2 linked regions of the Aminobacter aminovorans genome follow. The protein of the gene in region 2 interacts with the protein of the main gene of each other region in a pairwise test. Links are inferred from orthologs where the notes say so. Each region holds a gene or a part of one and is shown on either strand. Other genes may lie near its edges.

Evidence for each region. The genes of interacting proteins can lie anywhere in the genome.
Region 1: the proteins of clpB (region 2) and DY201_RS07370 interact in binary tests that used the Escherichia coli proteins (3 or more experiments, as listed by UniProt). The link is inferred for Aminobacter aminovorans from one-to-one orthologs.

The regions. Positions count from the first base shown.
Region 1 is NZ_UFSM01000001.1:1,496,040-1,499,008, reverse strand. What follows is about bases 18-2,721. They hold DY201_RS07370 (sulfurtransferase TusA family protein), read left to right. Parts: upstream 18-1,104; coding sequence 1,105-1,338; downstream 1,339-2,721. Other genes in these bases: DY201_RS07360 (D-alanyl-D-alanine carboxypeptidase family protein), read right to left, coding at 2,496-2,721; DY201_RS07365 (CobW family GTP-binding protein), read right to left, coding at 1,360-2,499; DY201_RS07375 (L,D-transpeptidase family protein), read left to right, coding at 18-1,099. In the rest of the region: more of DY201_RS07375, read left to right, coding at 1-17; more of DY201_RS07360, read right to left, coding at 2,722-2,969. UniProt on the Escherichia coli protein: Involved in thiosulfate metabolism.
Region 2 is NZ_UFSM01000001.1:1,602,439-1,605,863, forward strand. The notes cover bases 205-3,364. They hold clpB (ATP-dependent chaperone ClpB), read left to right. Parts: upstream 205-557; coding sequence 558-3,164; downstream 3,165-3,364. Other genes in these bases: DY201_RS07955 (DUF4167 domain-containing protein), read left to right, coding at 205-210; DY201_RS07965 (hypothetical protein), read right to left, coding at 3,206-3,364. Outside these bases: more of DY201_RS07955, read left to right, coding at 1-204; more of DY201_RS07965, read right to left, coding at 3,365-3,425. UniProt on the Escherichia coli protein: Part of a stress-induced multi-chaperone system, it is involved in the recovery of the cell from heat-induced damage, in cooperation with DnaK, DnaJ and GrpE. Acts before DnaK, in the processing of protein aggregates.

The sequences.
Region 1 (2,969 bases), 110 kb from region 2 along the record:
GGCGCGCGTGTTCAAGGAAGAGGGCAAGCTGGAAGTCTGGAAACAGAAGACCAACGGCCGCTACGACATCATCGCCAGCTACGATATCTGCAAGATGTCGGGCAAGCTCGGCCCGAAATTCACCGAGGGCGACCGCCAGTCGCCGGAGGGCTTCTACACCGTGCGGCCGGGTCAGATGAACCCGAACTCCAGCTATCACCTCGCCTTCAACATCGGCTACCCCAATGCCTTCGACCGCGCCAATGGCCGCACCGGCTCGAACCTGATGGTTCATGGCGCCTGCTCGTCATCAGGCTGCTTCTCGATGACCGATGCGCAGATCGAAGAGATCTATGCCTTCGCGCGCGACGCCTTCAAGGGCGGCCAGACCGAGTTCCAGGTCCAGTCCTATCCGTTCCGCATGACCCCAGCCAACATGGCGCGATATCGCAACGATCCGAACTACAAGTTCTGGGCGATGCTGAAGGAAGGCTACGACCACTTCGAAATCACCAAATCACCGCCGAAGGTCGACGTCTGCGAAAAGCGCTATGTCTTCAACCAGATCCCGGAAGCCGGCGGCACGTTCAATCCGACCGGCGCCTGCCCGGCAGTGACCCAGCCGCAGGCGCTGCAGACCGCCTACCAGGCCTATAAGAGCAAGTATGACGCTGCTTTTGCCAGCGCCACCGGCGGTGACATTCCCGCGCCCAAGCCGACGATCGCCGGCATCAAGGAAGCGGCCATCGTTTCGGACTGGACCAAGAAGCGGGCGCGCGGCGAGCGTGTGCCGATCGAGCCGCCATCGCTCAACCAGGATGGCACCGTGACGGTCACCGCCCGCATGGGCCGCATCGATTCGGCCGAAGGCCGCCGCATGGCAGCGCTCGATGCCGCGGCGGAAGCCAAGAAGAAAGCGGCCGAAGAAAAGGCCCAGGCCGTCGCTGCCGCCAAGGCAGCCAAGCTTGCCGCCCAGCAGGAAGTCGTGACCGCCACCGTGCCGCAGCAACAGCCTGTGGTGACAGAAGTGCCGACGCAGGCCGCCCAGGTGGCACCGGTCGAAGAGGCAGGTGCTGCCACCAAGCTCAAGAAGAAGCTGCTCGGCCTGTTCGGCAGCTGACCAGCGTGAGCGAAACCACCGACATTTACGATCTCAGGGGGCTCAACTGCCCCCTGCCCGTGCTCAAGGCCAGGCGCCGCCTCGCCGACATGGCATCGGGCGAGCTGTTGTGGCTCGAAACCACCGACCCGCTCGCCGTCATCGACATCCCGGCCTTCTGCCAGGAGGCCGGCCACCGGCTGGTCGAAACCAGGCCGGCCACCGGCGGCCACCGCTTTCTCGTCGAACGCGGCAGCTGATTTTCGGCAAAATTTGGGAAACTACAGCCCGGCGATCGCCAGCGGGTTGTTTTCCATCGCCTGACGGTCCGGCGTGTCGATGGCAGGCTTGTTGACGAAGGCTGCAAACAGCCGTTCGACATAGTCGCGCGGCAGGTCGATGCCGATCAGCACCAGCCGCGTGCCGCGCACGGCATCCGGCCATGACGGCAGGCGTGCCGGCGGATGCAGCAGCTTCTGCACGCCGTGGATGACCAGCGGCCGCTCCCGGTCCTCAATCAGCTCGACGATGCCCTTGATACGCAATAGCCTGTCGCCCTGGGTCGAAAGCAGAAGGTCGAGAAACATCTCGACGGTCGAAAACGGCAGCGGCCCTCCATGCGTCAGCGAAAACGAGCCGATGCGGGCATCGTGGCCGTGAGCGTGCTGATGATCGTGATCATGGCCGTGATCGTGGTCGTGGTGATGATGATGGTGATCGTGCTCGCCTTGGCCGTGATGGTCATGCGCATGCGCCTCGCCGAGCCAGCGGCGCACATCGGCGGTCTTGCTTGTCGGGTCGTAGAGCCCGCACTGCAAAAGCCTGGCCACAGCGGCGTCGACCGCGCGGATTTCGGCGCCCGGATTGATGCGCAACAGCCGCGCCTCAAGCGCATCGAGCCATGCGGCATTGTCGACGAGATCGGCCTTGGTCAACACGATGCGGTCGGCCACCGCGACCTGCTTGACCGCCTCGACATGGGCGTCGAGGGTCGCCGAACCATTGACCGCATCGACGACAGTGATGACGCCGTCGAGCCGGAAGGCATGAATAAGGGCCGGATGGCCCATGATCGACTGCAGCACCGGCACCGGATCGGCAAGCCCGGTGGTCTCGATCACCACCCGCGAAAGCCTGGCGATGCGACCGGTCTGCAGCCGGTCGACGAGATCGGCCAGCGTATCGACAAGTTCGCCGCGCACGGTGCAGCACAGGCAGCCATCGGACAGTTCGATGACCCCGTCGGAGGCCTTTTCGACCAGCAGGTGGTCGATGGCGACGTCGCCGAACTCATTGATGATGACGGCGGTGTCGGTGAGCTCGGGATCCTTGAGCAGGCGGTTGAGCAGCGTCGTCTTGCCGGCGCCGAGAAAGCCGGTCAGCACCGATACCGGGATCGGGAACGCTGCCTGCGAGTTCACGAGCGCGCCTGGACGTTGGCAGCGACTGGGGCTGCACCGACGGGTGCCGGCCGGTCGGGACGCCAGGTCGGCAGCGGCACGCCTGTGTCGACAACGATGTCGCCGCCGCCCAACGCCTTGGGTTTCGGCCCGGTGGCGCCGCCCAGGCTGACGGTGACCCAGTTACGCTGGCGCGTCATTTCGGGAATGATCGAGACCTTGTCGGGTGCAGCCCCCGCTTCGGTCGGTGCCGGACCGTCGGACGCCGCATGCTTGGCCTTGGGCGAGCAGACCTCCTCGCGCATGCTGGTCGCCACGTCGCGGCTGTCGCCGTAAGGCGCAAGCCCAGTGACACTGACCGAGGCGCCGTTGCGGACAAAACCGGTCTGCAGCATCTTCGCCGCCTCTTCGGCACGCTTGTCGGGTGAATCGGCACCGAGCACGATGGCCGCCAGCGTGCGGCCGTCGCGGGTGGCGGTGGCGATCAGGTT
Region 2 (3,425 bases):
CAGCCGCAGCCGCAGGCAGCCGTTGCGGAAGCAGTCGTCGCCGAGGCAGTGGTTGCTCAGGCGGCACCTGCCGCCGAAGCCGCCGAGGGTGAAGTCGCTACCGCGCCGCGTCGTGGCCGTCGTCCTCGCCGTGGCGAGCGCGCCGTAACCGAGGCATCCGGCGACGCAGGCGAAGCGCCGGTAGCCGAGCCTGCCATCGTCGAAGGCTGACCGCTTTTAGCAGTCAAGGCTTTCAAGCCATTTCAGTTAGAACGATTTGGTCAGTTAGAGCCATTTGGGCGGCGGGATGAAAATCCCGCCGTTTTTTGTTTTTGACCTCATCGACCGGGCGGCGCGAAAATCTGATTTGATTTCGCCCGCCGTGACGCGCAGACTCGAAAAAAATCCCGTTCCGTCTGCGTGTCAAAAAATGCGGCACGGCACTGCTGACATGCCTTGAGGTATATCGTCCTAGGCACCATATCAGCCTCAGTTGGATCCGGCCCGGTCGGGCGGGTCCGTCACCTTGAACCTGGCCGGTGCCGCTAAGCGGGCCGGTACGGAAATGGAGACACCGAATGAATCTTGAGAAATACTCCGAGCGCGTCCGCGGCTTCATCCAGTCGGCGCAGACCTACGCTCTTTCCAACAATCACCAGCAGTTCACGCCCGAGCACATCCTCAAGGTGCTGATCGATGACGACGAAGGGCTTGCGTCGTCGCTGATCGAGCGCGCCGGCGGCAATGCCCGCGACGTCAGGCTTGGCGTCGAGGCCGCCCTCAAGGCGATGCCGAAAGTCGAGGGCGCCAACGGCCAGCTCTATCTGGCGCAGCCGCTCGCCAAGGTGTTTTCGACTGCCGAGGAGCTGGCCAAGAAGGCCGGCGACAGCTTCGTCACCGTCGAGCGCCTGCTGACGGCACTTGCCGTCGAGAAGTCGGCCAAGACCGCCGACATCCTCGCCAAGGCCGGCGTCACCGCCCAGGCGCTCAATGCGGCGATCAACGACATCCGCAAGGGCCGCACCGCCGACTCGGCCAGCGCCGAGCAGGGCTACGACGCCTTGAAGAAATACGCGCGCGATCTCACCGCCGATGCGCGCGCGGGCAAGCTCGACCCGGTCATCGGCCGTGACGACGAGATCCGCCGCACCATCCAGGTGCTGTCGCGGCGGACCAAGAACAATCCGGTGCTGATCGGCGAGCCCGGCGTTGGCAAGACGGCGATTGCCGAGGGGCTGGCGCTGCGCATCGTCAATGGCGATGTGCCGGAAAGCCTCAAGGACAAGCAGCTCATGGCGCTCGACATGGGTGCGCTGATTGCCGGTGCCAAATATCGCGGCGAGTTCGAGGAGCGGCTGAAGGCGGTGCTGTCCGAAGTCACCTCGGCTGCCGGCGGCATCATCCTGTTCATCGACGAGATGCATACGCTTGTCGGCGCCGGCAAGGCCGATGGCGCGATGGATGCGTCCAACCTGCTCAAGCCGGCGCTTGCCCGCGGCGAGCTGCACTGCGTCGGCGCGACCACGCTCGACGAGTACCGCAAACATGTCGAAAAGGACGCCGCCCTTGCCCGCCGCTTCCAGCCGGTGTTCGTCTCCGAGCCGACGGTCGAGGACACCATCTCGATCCTGCGCGGCCTGAAGGAGAAGTACGAGCAGCACCACAAGGTGCGCATCTCGGATTCGGCACTGGTTGCCGCCGCGACGCTGTCGAACCGCTACATCACCGACCGCTTCCTGCCCGACAAGGCGATCGACCTCGTCGACGAGGCCGGTTCGCGGCTGCGCATGCAGATCGATTCCAAGCCCGAGGCGCTTGACGAGATCGACCGCCGCATCATGCAGCTCAAGATCGAGCGCGAGGCACTCAAGCTCGAAAAGGACGACGCCTCGCGCGACCGTCTCGAACGGCTTGAGAAGGAGCTGGCCGGGCTCGAGGAAGAGTCGACCCGCGTGACCAGCCAGTGGATGGCCGAGAAGGAAAAGCTCGGCCTTGCCGCCGACCTCAAGGGCCAGCTCGAAGAGGCCCGCAACGAACTCGCCATCGCCCAGCGCAAGGGCGAGTTCCAGAAGGCGGGCGAGCTTGCCTATGGCCGCATCCCCGAGCTTGAAAAGAAGCTCGTCGAGGCCGAGGCGCTCGAAGGCCGGGGCACCATGGTCGAGGAGACCGTGACGCCGGACCATGTCGGCCATGTCGTGTCGCGCTGGACCGGCATTCCGGTCGACAAGATGCTCGAAGGCGAACGCGACAAGCTGTTGCGCATGGAAGACGAGATCGGGGTCCGTGTCGTCGGCCAGGGCGAAGCGGTGCAGGCAGTGTCCAAGGCTGTCAGGCGTGCCCGTGCCGGCCTGCAGGACCCCAACCGGCCGATCGGCTCGTTCATGTTCCTCGGCCCCACCGGTGTCGGCAAGACCGAGCTCACCAAGGCGCTTGCCGACTACCTGTTCGACGACGAGCATGCGCTGGTGCGCATCGACATGTCCGAGTATATGGAGAAGCACTCCGTTGCCCGGCTGATCGGCGCGCCTCCCGGCTATGTCGGCTACGAGGAGGGTGGGGCGCTGACCGAAGCCGTGCGCCGCAGGCCCTACCAGGTGATCCTGTTCGACGAGATCGAAAAGGCGCATCCCGATGTCTTCAACGTGCTGCTGCAGGTGCTCGACGATGGCCGCCTGACCGATGGTCAGGGCCGCACCGTCGACTTCCGCAACACGCTGATCATCATGACGTCCAACCTCGGCGCCGAATACCTTGTGGCGCTCGGCGAAGACGAGGATGTCGACCAGGTCCGCGACGAGGTCATGGGGGTGGTCAAGTCGTCGTTCCGGCCGGAGTTCCTGAACCGTATCGACGAGGTCATCCTGTTCCATCGCCTGCGTCGTCAGGATATGGGCCGGATCGTCGAGATCCAGCTCAAGCGGCTCGAAAAGCTGCTGTCTGACCGCAAGATTGCGCTGTCGCTCGACAAGGACGCGATCGACTGGCTCGCCAACAAGGGTTACGACCCGGCCTATGGCGCCCGCCCGCTCAAGCGCGTCATCCAGAAGGAGTTGCAGGACCCGCTCGCCGAAAAGATCCTGCTCGGCGACATTCTCGACGGCTCGACCGTCAAGATCACCGCTGGCTCGGACCGGCTCAACTTCCGGTCAAAGCCGACGGTGGTGAGCGAAGAGGCGGCTGCGTAATGTGATGAACTGGCCCTTGCTGGAAACAGCAAGGGCCAGTTTCAACGCGTCTCAACCGCAACGAGATCACGACCGTTGGCGGCGTTTTCGGCCCGCAGGTAGGAGCGTGAGAGAATGACCGCAGTCATGACGATCTGGTAGCTGCTGATGGCTGTGCCAATCATCGCGCTGAGCAGGAGGCCGAAATCAAAGCCGCCTGCTGCCGGGAAGTAGGAGTCCCCTGCGCCCAGCATGTTGGCTGCGGCTGCGATAGCCAGGATC